3 regions of the Ruegeria sp. BB6 genome follow, and region 2 is predicted to be linked to each of the others. Evidence: riboswitches for the same ligand, from Rfam matches in the RefSeq annotation. Region 2 holds a riboswitch; each other region holds the start of a gene.
The links. A riboswitch is a leader RNA that binds a small molecule or an ion and turns the genes downstream of it on or off. The one in region 2 is predicted to bind cobalamin.

Region 1 (5,400 bases), on a different contig from region 2:
TCCGTGTACACCGGTTCGATTCCGGTACTCGCCTCCATCTCCTCAATATGACCACGATATTCCCGCGCCGCGCCGAATTGCGTCATTCGGCCCCACGACCCGTCGGGACTACCTCATAGCCGGGCTCTTCCGGCTCATCGTCTTCCATTTCAACGGGAAACCCGGGAGCGGTGATGTCCAGACCTGTCGCGTCCTCAAGACGGCGAATAATGTTGGGAGAGAGCTCTCGGTCGCCGTAACGCGCTATTGCATCGTCAAAAATACGCATCATCAGCGGGTTCATTTCCAGCGGGACACCCGCGCGGTCTGCGACCTCTTGAAACAGGCCAATGTCCTTTTTCACAAGATCCATGGTGAACGAAATATCCCTTGAACCGTTCAGGATGACCTGACTTTCGGTCTCGTGAACGAATGAAGTCCCCGAGGAGATCTTGATCGCTTCGTATGTCGTATTCAGGTCCATCCCCGCAGCCTTGGCCGTCACCAACGCTTCGGCGCAGGTAATCAGATTCGCCGTTGCAAGGTAGTTTGTCAGGACTTTCAACACAGAAGCGGATCCCAGATCCCCGGTATGTAGAATACGCCTGCCCATTGTTGTCAGGAACGGCAATATGCGCTCGAAAGTCTGTCTGTCACATCCCGCGAAGATCGAGATATTGCCCGTTGCCGCGCGATGACACCCACCTGAGACCGGGCAATCAACGGCAGCCCCTCCGCGGTCCATGACCAGTGCGCCCAGACGCTTTACCTCGGCTTCGTCTGTCGTGGACATCTCCATCCATATCTTTCCTGGCCTAACCTCGGGCAACATGTCCTGCATCACAGCGTCCGACGCTGCAGGAGACGGCAGACACGTGATCACGGCATCGCAATCGCGCATCATTTGCGCTGGGTTTTCGGCGGCCTGCGCGCCTTTGGCGACAAATTCGGAAACCAGATCCGAGCTTAGGTCATGGACGACCAGATCAACGCCGTTTCGCAAAAGCGAGCCTGATAGCTTCGCGCCGACATTGCCCAATCCGATAAAGCCCACTTTCATAGCGATTCCTCCCGATAGATTCACCCCGACTATCCTTGTTGCGAAACACGAACTGAAACGAATAATAATCGGCTTTATGACATGAATTTTTTGGTGATAAATGGATCGTGTTCCCAACCTCGTATGGCTGCGCAGCTTTGAATCCGCGGCACGGCACTTGAATTTCACGACAACGGCGCGTGAACTTGGGCTGACCCAGACCGCCGTATCACTGCATATCCGGTCTCTGGAAGCTGAGCTGGGCCAGCAACTGTTCACCAGAAAAGCACGGCGGCTGGACCTGACCGAGTTGGGCCAGTCCTATTCTCTGACAGTCAGACGAGCGCTAGCCGATATCTCGCTGTCCACCAACAGCCTGTTCGGTCCAACATCGCGTCAGACATTGACGGTAAGGGCTGCGATCTCAACGGCGACATATTGGATCGCCGCCGAGTTGCCAGATTTCTGCGCACGGCATCCAGATACTCCAGTCCGCCTTGTGTCACATATCTGGAATGACAACCTCGCTCCTGATGACGTGGATGTCGAAATCAGGTTGGGATACGGGGACTGGCCGGGTGTGACGTCGGAAAAGCTGACCGAGGAAAGGCTGGTTCCCGTAAAACGCGCAGGCGGGGCGCTGTCAAAGCTGAAAGACCTGCAATCCGGCCCCCTGATCCACATCCTTGGATACGAGGACAACTGGGCACGTTATTTTGAAGCGACCGGGCTGGCGCATTCCAGCATGCCGCCGCTTTATTCTGCCGACACCTCTGTCGCTGCGCTGCAACTGGTGATGGCCGGAGCGGGTTATGCGACGATATTGGAGCGTTTTGCCAGAAACGCCATTGCCCAGGGCGCGCCCATTGAACTGGCCGGACCCGCGATTCCCTTTGCGCAATCGCACTACCTGATCTGCGGGCCAGAAGAACCTCATCCCTCGGCGGCGGTCTGGCTGTTTCGTGCCTGGCTGCGTGAAAGGGTGGCAGAACATGCCGCTGACTGACATTGGCTGGTCGCTTTTCCAACCTAGAGGATTTCAGACCGTCCGCCACGCTTGACAAGCCCCCCGCCCGTGCCGCATGTCCGATCCGTTGGTGTCCTCGATAGAGGATGAAAAGGGAATGTGTCAGCGGATCTTCCGTAAAACACAGCCGCCCCCGCGACCGTGACCGGAGAGGGTGCCCAAAGCCACTGGCCGAAAGGCCGGGAAGGCGGGACATCCGACAGAGGCCCGCCTCTGACATCCGCAAGCCGGGAGACCTGCCAGCACCCGAAGATGTAACCGGACGGGGTGTTCCGGTGTCGGGCCCATGTCGCAACACGTGGCCCGCATGAGACCCCGTCCCCCACAAAGAGGATTTGGGGGGATGAGAGACATGACCGAGACCGCTCCGGTCGAACTGCTGGTCTGCACCACCTGCCGCCGGGGTCTGCCTGTCGAGGATGACGCGCAGCGGCCTGGCGCTTTGCTGCACAAAGCTCTTGAGCAAGCCGAACTACCAGAGGGCGTGACCCTGAAAGCGGTGGAGTGCCTGTCGAATTGCGATCAGGGATGCTCGATCGTTTTGCGCGGCGGGCCGGATCGCTGGACGTTCGTATATGAGCACCTCAATGAAAGCGACCATGTCGAAACCATCGTCGAAGGCGCGACCAAGTACCTTGCGACCGAAGACGGCCTGGTCAAATGGCGCGAGCGCCCCGAACATTTCCGCAAAAACTGCGCAGCCCGCATTCCCCCGATTGGAGCCCTGAAATGAGCAATCTTGAGAAACTTCCTGTCACTGTGATCACCGGCTTTCTGGGCTCGGGCAAGACCACGCTGGTGCGCCACCTGATGCAGAACCCGCAGGGCAAACGTCTGGCCGTCGTGGTCAACGAATTCGGCGATGTGGGCGTGGATGGCGATATCCTGAAGTCCTGCGCCATTCCTGATTGTCCGGCGGAAAACATCATGGAACTGGCAAATGGCTGCATTTGCTGCACCGTGGCCGATGATTTCATCCCCACGATCGAGGCGCTGATGGCGCTTGAGCCGCGTCCGGATCACATCCTGATCGAAACATCCGGTTTGGCGCTGCCGAAACCGCTGCTGAAGGCGTTCGACTGGCCCGATATCCGGTCCAAAATCACCGTGGACGGCGTAATCGCTCTGGCCGATGCCGAGGCCGTCGCCGCCGGTCGCTTTGCCCCCAATGTCGAGGCGGTGGATGCCCAGCGCATGGCCGACGATTCCATCGACCACGAAACGCCTCTGTCCGAGGTGTTCGAGGATCAGATTTCCTGCGCCGATATCATCCTGCTGACCAAGCCCGATCTGGCCGGTCCCGAGGGCGTCGCCAAAGCCAAAGAGATCATCGCAGCCGAAGCCCCGCGCCCTCTGCCCGTGGTTGAGGTCGCCGAAGGCGTGGTAGACGTCCGCGTCGTGTTGGGCCTTGAGGCTGCCGCCGAGGATGACATGGACGCCCGCCCCAGCCATCATGACGGCCACCACGATCACGAGCATGACGATTTTGAAAGCATCATCGTCGAGCTGCCCGAGCAGACCGACCCCCTCGATCTGGTTGCCAAGATCGAACGACTGGCCAAGGAACTGAATATCCTGCGCGTCAAAGGCTATGCCGCCGTTCAGGGCAAACCGATGCGCCTGCTGGTTCAGGCCGTGGGTGCGCGCGTGCGTCATCAGTATGACCGCCCGTGGGAACCCGGCGAGGATCGCCGCTCGCGCCTGGTGGTGATCGCCGAGCATGACGATATCAAAGAGGCTGAAATCCGCGATATTCTCGTGGGGGTCACCGAGGCCGCCGAGTAAGCACAGGGTAAACTATGCACGTCGTCTTCCGCGAAAGCCACGGGCTCGAGGAAACCGAGACCCCGACCGATCTGGGCCAGAGCCCGGCGGATTTGGTGGTGCTGTCCTTCTCGGACAGCGACCTCGGCGCTTTCGCGGCGGGCTGGCATCGCGGTGGCGGGCCGGAAGGTCGGATGCCGACCCTGCGGCTGGCCAATCTGACGGCTCTGAAACACCCCCTCTCGGTGGATACTTATGTCGAGCAGACGCTTGATGGTGCAAAGGGCATCCTGATCCGTCTGATCGGCGGAGTGCCTTATTGGGCCTACGGGTTGCAACAGGTTCTGGCGCTGGCGCAGGCCAAGGGGATCGCTGTGGCCGTCCTGCCCGCTGACGGGCGCGAGGATACACGGCTGGACGACTATTCCACCCTGCCCGTTTCGACCCTGCGCCGGTTGGCGCATCTGTGCGATACGGGCGGCGAAGTTGCAGCTCAGGCTGCCTTGGCGCAAATGGCGCTGGCTGCGGGGCTTTATGCCGGGCCGGTAATGGGTGCCAAAACCCTGCCCGAATGTGGCGCATGGTGCCCGGATCGGGGCGTGATCCCGGTGGAAAAGGCGTTCACTGGTGATGCAAAACGTATCCCCGTCACGTTCTATCGCGCCTATCTGACCTCGGCCGATACCGCTCCGGTGGCCGCGCTGATCCGCAGCCTCCGTGCGCGGGGATTGGACGCCGTGGGCCTGTTCGCGCCCTCGCTGAAAGCCCCGGCCGCCGCTGACTGGCTGCGTGAAAACATCTCAGCGCTGAACCCGTCGGCTATCATCAACGCCACCTCATTCTCTGGCAAAGGCGCGTCGGGTACGTCCCCCTTGGACGCCGCGAATGTCCCGGTGTTTCAGGTCGCACTGGCCACCTCGCGCCGCAAAGCCTGGGCCGAGGCAGAGCGCGGCCTGTCCCCCGCCGACCTCGCCATGCATGTGGTCCTGCCCGAAGTGGACGGGCGGATCAACGCGGGTATTGCGTCCTTCAAGGAACCAGGCAAACGCGATCCCGATCTCGAATATTCCCGCTTCGCACACCGGGCCGAAAGTGAGCGGATCGAGGCGATCATCGACCGCGTCACCGGCTGGCTGAACCTGCAGGACAAGCCCAAGGCCGATCAGGTGCCTGCGCTGGTGCTGTCCACCTATCCCGGCAAGGACTGGCAGATGGCCCATGCGGTTGGTCTGGACGCACTCGCCTCGGCCGAGGCAATGCTGTCGGACCTGCAGACCGAGGGCTATGATACCGCCCCTGCCGAACCAATCTCCGAGGCGCTGTTGGACGCGCGTATTTCGTGGCCGCTGACCGAGTATCAAACCGCACTGGCGGACCTGCCCGAACAACTGCGCACTGACCTGCAAACGGTTTGGGGCACGCCCGAGGATGATCCCGCATTCGCCGATGGAGCCTTCCATTTCACCGCGCTGCGCCGGGGCAAGGCTCTGATCGCGCTGCAACCCGAACGCGGAACGCCCGAACTGCGCGATGACGACTACCACGACCTGTCGCGCACCCCGCGCCACAGCTATGTTGCCTTCTACCTGTG
Region 2 (5,400 bases):
ATGCTGCTACGCGAAAGATATCTGACCAGCCTGTTGGGAAAACACGGCGGCATCTGCACAGCTACTTCAGTTTTTGCGCTGCGGATCGTGGGCTTGCGCTAGTGGCGTCGGCTCAGGCCGCGGCCCTGCGGCCCTACCTGAAAGGCACCCCGCTCGAGAGCTTTCCGGTCCTATCGGCGGTTTCGCCTTCAAAATTCGGGGGCCGTGCCGGGCCGCGCTTTTTTACCGACGTGCCGCCGGGCCAGATCCGCTTGCGCCATGTTCACGACCTCAGCATTTTTCCGAACGAATTGATGGCCGTCATCGTCACGGCAGAGCAAGTGAAGGAATGGCTCGAAATGTCGGCCAGTGTCCTCAACCAGATGCAGCCGGGCCACCAGCGAGACTTATTGAGCCCCGGGCGCGCCGGTCACAACTTTGATGTCCTGCACGGTCTGACCTACCAGATCGATCTCAGCCACCCTGCCCGTTTCGATATGGGCGGCGACATGACCAACCCGTTGAACAGCCGGATTCGCGACCTGCGGTTCGACGGCCACCCCATTTGCAAGTCGCAGTCATTCGTAGTTGCCCTGAACAACTACAGGGCAAATGGCGGCGGGCATTTTCCGTTTGTTGATAGCGCACCGCAAAATCCCCTGCCGGTCTTGCCAATTCAACGCGCCCTGCGGGATTACCTGTCTGGCGTGACCGCCCCTGATCCGCTGGACAACGCCAAACCTCCGTTCACGCTTGCGCCAGTGCCCGGCGCTTTTGCCATCCTAAGAACTGGGGCCAAAGCCCTGCAACACTTGGCCGAACTGGACGAATTCGACCCAATGGCAATCGGGCAGGACGAGAGTGGGTTTACGCAAATTCGATTGACACTCTGACGGGTTGTCATTTGCGCGGCAGATGCCTATATCCACCCCTGAGAGGTTGGCGCGGGCGAGCGCCTCGCCAACCTGGTCAGGTCCGGAAGGAAGCAGCCACAACGAGCCCCGCTTGGGTCGATGTCCAACCTCTCACTTCTCCAAACCGAAAATGTGTTGCCGCGTCAGGCGATCAGACGGGGCCAAATGGCAGCGCTTCGGCGTGCAAAGATTCCGATATGCCCAATCTGTTTCAGTCCGAAATCTTGCGCTGACAACAAGTTCCGACGTGCACTTGGACCATAAAGGTTGGCCAGACGCCACACGGCCTTTGGCGGCGCCAGTTGGTCGTCTTCAAGCGCAAACAATTCCACGGGCTTTCCGTGCTTGGACCAGTCCGCAGCCGGTAGGCTTTTTCCGATTTCGGGCAGGTAATTCTGGGGCGCAGTGCACCAATCGCGCCACTGCCAATACACGCCTGACGGCAGATCAGCGCCAAACCCGGTGGCCTTGCCCGGCAGGTAGCCCAAAGATTTTACAACCAGAGGCACGTGGCCGTACCAGAACATCGAAGCCAAGGCGCGGTAGGGCCACGGGTGATCTGACAAAGTCGCCAGACCCGAACAGATACAGATCATACGGTCGATCTGTTCACAATCGGGCGAAACCGGGCCGAGCATGCCACCAAGGGAATGACCGATGCTCCACTGTTGCGCGTTAGGGAACCGTCTACGCATTTCGGCGCGCGCCGCAGGCATGTCATTCAAGGCCCAACCCGCCATTGTCGCCTGCGCGTCCTGCCTCCGCCCTGTCAGGGAATGGCCGAAATCGCTGTAGTCGTAGGTCAGACAGGCGATACCCTGTTCGGCCGCCAGCCAGTGAGCGAAGTGCTGGTAATAGTCTCGCGGAACACCCGTCGCGCCGTGCACGACGACGGCAATCTCTGGCTTTGTCATCGGCAAATACAATCGCGCCGACAATTTTGCCTGGCCAGAGGGAATCAAGAAATCCTCGGTCAGCACCGACTGCAAGTTATCCAACATGGGCCCTCTCGAAGCTACTGAACTGTTCGGTTCACTCTCCTATCGGGCCATTTGCGCCCACAGAGTCAAGAGCGCGCAAGAGTGACCATGCGTCCGTTTGAATTCTACTGCACGCTTGACTCGGAAGGATTTCACCCGCTAGCGATGGCGTGATGGTTCTCGTTCCCGATCTCTGGGAGCGGGATGAAAAGGGAACACGGTGCGGTCCCAACCGGAGAAACCGGAACGGACCAAGGCCGCGACTGCCCCCGCAACTGTAAGCGGTGAGCAATGCCGAGACACCACTGGCCAAATGGCTGGGAAGGTCGGCAACGCGAAGACCCGCAAGTCAGGAGACCTGCCATCGAACCAAAACCGAAACTCGGGCGGGGCGTCCGGGCAGGTCTTCAGTTCGCTGAACCTTCCTGACCAATGCCCCGGCCAACGCGCGGAGGGCGCAGTATGATCTGGAAGACAAAAACTCACGAATTTTCGGCAACGGTATGCCAGAAGACCGGCAAACCCTGCCCGGCGCTGGCTCAGATGGCGCGCGCATTGGCGGATGCGATGGCGACCGCGCAGCCTGCGACCAACCGTGAATTTGAGGTGGAGGGCAGCGGCGAGCTGGACCATTGCGCCGACGGGTGCACCGCACGTTTTCGCGCGGATCACGCTCAGATCAGGGTGTTTTGCGGCATTGGCTCTGACACGCCTTCCGCAATCCTGAATGAATACGCCGACCTGATGTTCGGCCAGGACACAACCTTCATGCCAGCCGGAGTTGTTTCTGAATTGCCGTGCGCAATGCTCCAGGTGACGACATTTGCGGCGCAACCGGCGTCCGCCGCGCAGCATCAGCTTGGGGTGTGACGTCAAACGCCTCGCGGAACCGGTGCCGTCGCCCAAGCAAGCTGCGCGGCGGTTTCCACGGCGCATGGCCTTGCGGCCCGCAATCTGCGCAGAGCCTGCTCAGGGTTTTCGCCGCTTTCCACCATGAGGCGCAATACCGTCATACCGGAACGCCCGCACCCGCCCCGGCAGTGCACCAGAACCTTGCCACCGCCTGAAAGTATCCGCCGTGCCGCAGCGCTGACTTCGGACCATTCTGTTTGCGACCCTGACGACGGGGCACCAAAGTCTTCGATCGGCAGGTGAACCCATTTGACCGAATTGCACTGCAAATCGTGTCCCAGCCCGCTCACCCTGGCATCTGCCATTTCGATGTCCGTCGTCATTGAGATCACCAGGTCTGGCCGCCATTCAAGGAGTGTTCCCAGATCCCCAGCGTAGTCCCCATGCCGACCCGGTATCGGAGCCAAGGCCACCAAGCCGGAACCAATCGGTACGGGATAGATTTCAAACTTGTCCAAAATAACCACGCAGCCCGCATAGAAGGCCCGCGAACGGGGCAAACATACTTACCAAAAGCTGTACCTCCTGCGATCTGTCATGCCAAATCGAAATTCATCGCACCCTGCTGTGGACGTAGACGGCGGGGGTCACTACGCTGCAAAGCTGATACGAATCCGACAGAGCAGACATGACCGAATCTCCAAGCCCCGCCTATCAGGTGCTCGCGCGTAAATACCGTCCTGAAACTTTTGCCGACCTCGTGGGCCAGGACGCGATGGTGCGCACGCTGAAAAACGCATTCGAGGCCGATCGGATCGCGCAGGCATTCATCATGACCGGCATTCGCGGCACCGGCAAAACCACGACGGCGCGGATCATTGCCAAGGGCATGAACTGCATCGGACCAGACGGCGAGGGCAAAGCGACGATCGAACCCTGCGGCCAGTGCGAACACTGCGTGGCCATCATGGAAGGCCGCCATGTTGACGTGATGGAGATGGACGCCGCAAGCCGCACCGGTGTGAACGACATTCGCGAGATCATCGAAAGTGTCCGCTATCGCGCCGCCAGTGCACGCTACAAGATATACATCATCGACGAAGTTCACATGTTGTCGAACAGTGCGTTCAACGCTCTGCTCAAGACCCTTGAGGAACCGCCCGAGCACGTGAAGTTCATCTTCGCCACCACCGAGATCCGCAAGGTTCCGGTGACGGTCCTGTCCCGGTGTCAGCGCTTTGACCTGCGCCGGATCGAACCCGAGGACATGATCGGCCTGCTGAAAAAGATCGCAACTGCCGAGAACGCTCAGATCGCCGAGGATGCTCTGGCGCTGATCACCCGCGCAGCGGAAGGATCGGCCCGGGATGCGACCTCGTTGCTGGATCAGGCTATTTCGCACGGTGCCGGGGAAACCAGTGCCGATCAGGTGCGGGCCATGCTGGGATTGGCCGATCGCGGGCGTGTGCTGGACCTGATGGACATGATCCTGCGCGGCGATACCGCCGGAGCTTTGACGGAGCTGGGCGGCCAATATGCCGAAGGTGCCGACCCACTGGCCGTGCTGCGCGATCTGGCCGAGATCACGCATTGGGTCTCGGTGGTCAAGATAACGCCGGACGCTGCAGAAGACCCGACTGTCTCGCCTGACGAACGCGCGCGGGGCGTTCAGATGGCCGAAGCCCTTCCGATGCGCATCCTGACCCGGATGTGGCAGATGCTGTTGAAAGCGCTCGAAGAGGTTTCGGCCGCGCCAAATGCGATGATGTCGGCGGAAATGGCCATTATCCGGCTGACCCATGTCGCCGACCTGCCCACCCCGGAAGATCTGATCAGACGTCTTCAGGACGCGCCACCCCCTGCCCCCAACGGCGGACCCGGCGGCGGAATGCCAGCGCCGTCGCACGGCACCGTTCAGGCTCATGCGCCGTCAGTACAGTCTTACGCGGCGCCAGCAGGTGGCGGCGCGGGCGCACCCAGCGCAGCTTTGGCGCGGGACACTCAGACCGCCTTGGCCCGGTATCCGACCTTTGAACATGTGGTCGAACTGATCCGCACTAACCGGGACGTGAAACTGCTGGTCGAGGTTGAAAACGGCGTGCGTCTGGTTTCGTACCAGCCGGGACGGATCGAGTTTACTCCGGCCGACAATGCTCCGACGGATTTGGCGCAAAGGCTGGGATCGGCGTTGCAACGCTGGACCGGAAATCGCTGGGCGGTATCAGTCGTATCGGACGGTGACACGGCGACAATCGCCGAGGTCAGGGACGCCGCAGACCTCGCGCTGCGTGCGCAGGCCGAGCAGCATCCGCTGGTTCAGGCGGTGCTGGAACAGTTCCCAAAAGCTTGGATCAAAAGGATCGAAACGCCCGAGGAACGCGCCGCCAAGGTCGAAACAGAAGCCTTGCCCGAAGTCGAAGACGAATGGGACCCGTTCGAGGAGGATTGAACCCTTCGCGAAATCAATACCCGTGATACTCCCGCGCCCGCCACGGGCCATCGGCTGACGCCGATACCCCTGAGCGGACTTGGGCCCGGCAGCGCGGGCAAAGCCCGCGCTGCCGGGCCCAACGGGAGGAAAGGTCTTGCCAAAGACCTTGACGACGGGCGGGAGCCCTACGGCCCTTGTGCCGCGCGGGTGCCGCCCGTATTTAGACTTCAAACTGACTTACAGG
Region 3 (5,400 bases), on a different contig from region 2:
AATCATCGCGCTTACGGATGTCCCAAGAACTTTTACCGCGTAGTCGTTGTTGAAAACACCTATGACCAGATTGCCCGGAATAGTGATCCCGCGCGCAGCGGCTGCTTTGGTTGGCCCAGCTTGTGTCACAACAATCAGCCCGTTTTCCTTGATGGCGTTTTTGGTGTCAGTCACCAAGTCGGCAAAGGTTTTCTCTGTCGGATAGATGGCCCAACCGGTCAGCGGCCCTTCGGCCCAAGCAGACAGCGGTAAAATTGCCAACGCAAACCAGAGAGCTTTCATATGACGATCTCCTGAGACGTGCCCAAGCGAAACTTGCCAGAAACAACTGCGCCGCGCAGTCACAATCTTGTGCGCTTTCAGGATTGCGCGGCGGATCATAAAGGCTCAGAAACAGGCGGATGACAGGAAACGAGGTCTGCTTTGGATCAGATACGCTTATTGATCTGCAAGAGTTGTTCCGGTTCCCGCGACCACGCGGCTGAGTTGCAGGCAGTGCAGCAAGCGCTGAAAACAGCTGGCCTGCAGGATCAGGTGACATTGGGCGACCAAGCCTGTTTCAGCAGTTGCGCTGAGCCCACAGCCTTGGCGCTGCAAGGGCAGGGGCGGGCGTCTTACGTGTTTTCGGGGGTCGATGTGGTGAGGGATGCGGACGATATCGCCGCGACTTGCCTGACCTACCTGAGCAGCCCAAAGGGGTGGATCGAAGACGCCCGACCATGCGGGCGACTTCGGATGTGCTTGCGCGCGCGCATTCCCGCGCTTTAGTCGACCTGAACCGTGACCGTGGCGCTGACGGGTGCGCCGTCAACGGTCAGTGCGCTGTGGCTGTTCGAGTTCAACGAGACAGCCACCTCGACCTCACCTTTCGGCAGGTCGCTGATATGCATCCAGTTGCCATAGAGCCGCGCCAGTTTTTCGCCGTTGACATAAACATGTGCGTGGCCTTCTCCGGGTTTGTCCTCGGTCGAGGCGTTCTCAGGTGAGAACCGAAAGTTCTCGGGCATGACATGCAGGTTCCACCCCGCCATTGGATCTTTCGTTAGCGCGACAGACACGTCAGGCGCGTTTTCGCCTGAAGGTAGGTTCACGCTGGCAGAGTGGTCATGCGCCACCGATTCCGCGGCCGTGCCTGAGTGGTGTGACGGATCTCCGTGGTCGTGACCGTCGAAAGTGACCCCGTTTGCGGCGGCGACGACGAAACCAGCGCCCCCGCCGAAAACAAGACCGATTGCAAAAAGGGCAAGTGAACGTGCCATTTCAGTTCCTTGAAAACAAAAAGAAAACGCGCCGGGTAGAACCCGGCGCGCGTGTCTGTTCGACGATTAGGCCGTTGCTTCGGTACGTTGGCCTTCATGCTGCCAGAAATACCCGGCGAAGGCACCGACAAGGACCCAAGCCACCAGTCCGATACCTAAAGCACGAGCGGCAAACAGCGCGCCGATCTCGGTTGGGACAGGTCCGGTGAATACATCCGGTTCCGGCGCTCCGATCAGATGAGGCGCAAGAAGCAGAGCAGCCGCGATCACGTAGCTGATCAGGTTTCCGCCGAATGCGATAAGCCACATGGCAACTACCGCAGCCGCAACGGTGGCAAACCACCAGACCTGACGCGCATAAACGTCGGCCGCAGCAACTCCGGGCACCTCAGGGGCCAGCGTAAAGCCGGGCGCAAGGTGGAACGCGACGAATCCGGCCAGACCCCAAAGCACGCCAGTTCGACCGTCAATCTTGTGCCCATTGCCTTCCGCCACCGACATCAGCGCCACCATCACCAAGGCGTAGCCGGTATAGGTCAGCATGGTAAAAATCACGCTCAGGGCGTCGCGGAACAGGTCCGAGAACATGCCCGGCAGCTCAGGGTGAGCGCTGACGGATTCTCCGCCGAAATGGACCAATTCGCCCGATTCATACAGCTCGGCGTGCAAAAGCACAGGTTGCACAAAGACCAACTGCAGCAAGGCGGCAATCAGCCCCGCTGCAGCACCAGCGAACAACGCGCTGGTTAGAATACGGCTAAACATGGTCTTAGTGGCAGGGGAAGCCGGTCGCGTGACGAACGTCGTGCGCTGCGTCGTGCAGGGCGGCTGCCTGAACATGCCCGGTCAGCGTGATAACGCCCAGGCCCAGAACCACTGCGAACATGACCGGAAAGAAGCCAGCGCGCGATGCGGATGCCGTTGTTGTTTGTGTTGCCATCTTTTTTCTCCTTTGCCGCCGCACCCGACGGCCGGTGTTTCAATTTTTCGCCTGGCAGGTCTCCTGGCTTGCGGGTCGATGCACCTGTTCGCCTTCCCCCTGAAATCAGGAGTGGCTGGTTGAACAAGGGCTCTCCGCTTACAGTCGCGGGGGCGGCTCTGGACTTGACTGCACTGGCAGTCGCACCAAATTCCCTCTTAGCATCCGGATTTCTCCGGCGGGACCAGACGCCTCCATTTAGCCCTTATGAGGGCAGGGGCGCAATCGTCATTTGCGACCTTTTGCGTCAGATACCGCGCTTTTTCAGCAAATAGACATCCATGATCCACCCGTGGTCTGCGCGGGCTTGCGCACGGGTTTTCAAAATCTGCCCAGAGACTTCGGCCAGTGGGCCTTGGATCAGAGTTTCCTCTTTCATTCCCACGTAAGCGCCCCACCAAATGTCATAGTCCTTCATCTCAAGGCTCTGGAAAGAACATTCCCCGTCCAGCATGACAGCGACTTTCGAGGCGTTTCGCGGCCATCCTTCCTCTCGGATTCGGCGCCCGGTTGTCACGACATACGGCGCGCCCAGTTCGTTGATCGGAACCGCGTGGGCGGCGGTCAACGCCTGCAAAGCAGTAATACCGGGAATCACCCGGGTTTCCGGTTGGGGGTTCAGGCGCGACGCAATTCTCAGCGAGCTGTCATAAAGCGACGGATCGCCCCAGATCAGCAGGGCGACATGTTGCGCCTTTGGGTGGGCCGATATGGCGTGTTGCCAACGAAGGGCAATAGCATCGTGCCATTCGTCCACGCCGCGGAGGTATCCATCATCCGAGCGGCGTTTGGGGATATCGAAATAGGCGATCTGAGGAGGCGTATCAGTCACGGCTTGGATGATTTCCTCACGCAGCCCTGCAAGATCGGCCTTGTTTTCACCCTTGCGGGGAATCAGGATCAGGTCCGCCGACCGAATGGCTTTTGCGCCTTGAAAGGTGACGTGGTCGGGATTGCCGGTACCGATGCCGACAAGGGTCAGATCAAACATCTTCAAGCTCTGCCAATGGGCCGTAAAGGATCAGGGCAGGGGCCGTGCCGATCTCAGCCTCCAACTTCTCGGAGAGTTCACCGACCGAGGAGCGATGCAATTTCTGGTCGGGTGTCGACACGGATTCGGCCATCAATGCCGGGGTGTCCAGCGGCAGGCCGTGATCGTGCAACGCTCTGACCAGAAGGGGGAAAGTCCGTTTGCCCATGAAAACCACGGTCGTTGCGTCCGGGTCGGCCAAAGCGGGCAGATTCAGATCGTCGGGCAGTTTGCCGCTGACATCGTGGCCTGTGACAAATTGCACGCGCCGGGCGGTCAGCCGACGGGTTAGGGGAATACCGGCGGCGGCCGCGGCGGCGACCGCCGAAGGAATGCCCGGAATGATCTCGTACTCGATGCCAGCTTCGCGCAGGGCGACCAGTTCTTCCTCGAGCCGTCCGAACAAGCCCCCATCGCCCGATTTCAAACGCACCACACGTGCGCCGGTATTGGCGTAATCGACCAATAGTCGGCTAACGTGATCCTGCTTGGGCGAGGGCCGCCCGGCCCGTTTGCCGACGCCAACCAGATCAGCATCGTCCCGCGCGTGGGACAGGATCGGGCCGCTGCTGAGGTCGTCAAACAGCACGGCGTCCGCCTTTTGCATCCGGTCGACTGCTTTCAACGTCAGCAACTCAGGATCGCCGGGGCCGGAACCTATGAATGAGACAAACCCGCTCATGCCGTGGCCTCCGCGATCAAGTGAAAGAACGTGCCGGTCACATTGCCGCGTACCGACCCGGTCTGCGGTCCTTCAGCTCCTTCAGCGTCGAAAACGCGCGCCAATGGTGCGTCCGGTTGTTCGAGAATGGAGGAGTAGTGGAATTCGTGTCCCCTTAGCGGTGTCTTGACGTCAAATCCGGGCATCGGGGCCAGCAGTTCGGCTCGGCGATACCCAAGGTTGAACTTGCGCTTCTCATAGGACGTTACAAGACCCAGCAATCCTGCCATCTGATGTTGGGTGCCCTCCTTGTCGACAAGGGCTTGTCCAAGTGTCATGTAACCTCCGCACTCACCGTGAACGGGCTTGGTTTCTGCGTGTTTGCGTAGGCCGGTTAAGAACGTTGTGGCAGCGGCGAGTGTGCCTGCGTGAAGCTCGGGATAGCCGCCCGGCAACCAGACCAAATCCGCGTCAGGTGCGGGTGGCTCATCCGCCAGCGGCGAAAAGGGCAGAATTTCTGCGCCAGCAGCGCGCCACCCTTCCAACAAGTGCGGATAGGTAAAGGAAAACGCCGCGTCCCGAGCCAGCGCGATCCGCTGCGCCGGAGGCCGCGGCAGCGCGGATGACGATGGCCTCTTGGGGCCTGAGGAAGCCGCACGCTTGATGGCCTCAAGATCCACGTGTTCCCGAAGAAACGCGGCATATCCAACGATTGCGCTTTCAAGGTCAGGGTGCTCAACAGCTTGAATCAGACCGAGATGCCGCTCAGGAAGCGTTAGGTCGCCCCGGCGCGGCAAAACGCCCAGAACAGGCAACCCGGCGCGTTCCATGCCCAGCCGTGTTAAACGCTCATGACGTGGACTGGCACAGCGGTTCAGGATCACGCCTGCAAAGGGAAGATCGGGATTGTACATCCGAAAACCCAGTGCTGTTGCCGCCGCAGATTGTGCCTGCCCCCCGACATCCAGCACCAAAACGACGGGCCACCCCATCCGTTGTGCGGTTTCCGCGCTAGAGCCGTGCCCAAGCTCACCGGGTTTGGTAACGCCGTCGAACAGGCCCATCGATCCCTCGGCCACAACGATATCCGCGCCCTCGGCTTGTGCCGAGATCGCAGACAAAAGCGGCTCTCCCATCGCCCAGCTATCAAGGTTGAACGAGGCACGACCAGCAGCCGCCCTGTGGAAGGCCGGGTCGATATAATCCGGTCCGCTTTTGAACGGTTGCACGGTCAGCCCATCTTGGGCCAGTGCCCTTAGAAGCCCCAGCATGACGGTGGTTTTTCCAGTCCCCGAAGACGGAGCGGAAATCAGCAGACCCGGAGGGTTAGTCATCGCCGTGGCTCCAGCTTGACCACGGGCTGTCCGCGCTTTGTGGACGATAGCGGCGGTCGTAATCCTTGGAATACAGACAGCTTTCGTCAAATCCTTCACCTGCCAAAGCCGGACCAACCATGATCAGAGCCGTGCGC

Region 1: linked by a shared signal. The riboswitch ahead of ACR0B7_RS02770 (DUF1636 domain-containing protein) and the one ahead of ACR0B7_RS17570 (hypothetical protein) in region 2 are both predicted to bind cobalamin.
Region 3: linked by a shared signal. The riboswitch ahead of ACR0B7_RS02840 (CbtB domain-containing protein) and the one ahead of ACR0B7_RS17570 (hypothetical protein) in region 2 are both predicted to bind cobalamin.

The regions. Positions count from the first base shown of each region.
Region 1 is NZ_JBQFUW010000001.1:566,035-571,434, forward strand. Features, by position in the region: gene ACR0B7_RS02760 (NAD(P)-dependent oxidoreductase) at 83-1,039, opposite strand; gene ACR0B7_RS02765 (LysR substrate-binding domain-containing protein) at 1,140-2,024, shown strand; cobalamin riboswitch at 2,097-2,303, shown strand; gene ACR0B7_RS02770 (DUF1636 domain-containing protein) at 2,398-2,778, shown strand; gene cobW (cobalamin biosynthesis protein CobW) at 2,775-3,830, shown strand; gene cobN (cobaltochelatase subunit CobN) at 3,845-5,400, shown strand, end outside.
Region 2 is NZ_JBQFUW010000008.1:161,036-166,435, reverse strand. Features, by position in the region: gene ACR0B7_RS17585 (bifunctional 2',3'-cyclic-nucleotide 2'-phosphodiesterase/3'-nucleotidase) at 1-872, shown strand, start outside; RNA gene ffs (signal recognition particle sRNA small type) at 912-1,010, shown strand; gene ACR0B7_RS17575 (alpha/beta fold hydrolase) at 1,037-1,894, opposite strand; cobalamin riboswitch at 2,031-2,253, shown strand; gene ACR0B7_RS17570 (hypothetical protein) at 2,336-2,743, shown strand; gene ACR0B7_RS17565 (protein-tyrosine phosphatase family protein) at 2,746-3,252, opposite strand; gene ACR0B7_RS17560 (DNA polymerase III subunit gamma/tau) at 3,414-5,174, shown strand.
Region 3 is NZ_JBQFUW010000001.1:579,349-584,748, reverse strand. Features, by position in the region: gene ACR0B7_RS02860 (DUF302 domain-containing protein) at 1-282, opposite strand, end outside; gene ACR0B7_RS02855 (DUF1636 family protein) at 424-768, shown strand; gene ACR0B7_RS02850 (hypothetical protein) at 765-1,259, opposite strand; gene ACR0B7_RS02845 (CbtA family protein) at 1,326-2,024, opposite strand; gene ACR0B7_RS02840 (CbtB domain-containing protein) at 2,029-2,199, opposite strand; cobalamin riboswitch at 2,236-2,442, opposite strand; gene cobF (precorrin-6A synthase (deacetylating)) at 2,486-3,229, opposite strand; gene cobA (uroporphyrinogen-III C-methyltransferase) at 3,222-3,950, opposite strand; gene ACR0B7_RS02825 (cobyrinic acid a,c-diamide synthase CobB) at 3,947-5,263, opposite strand; gene cobM (precorrin-4 C(11)-methyltransferase) at 5,256-5,400, opposite strand, start outside.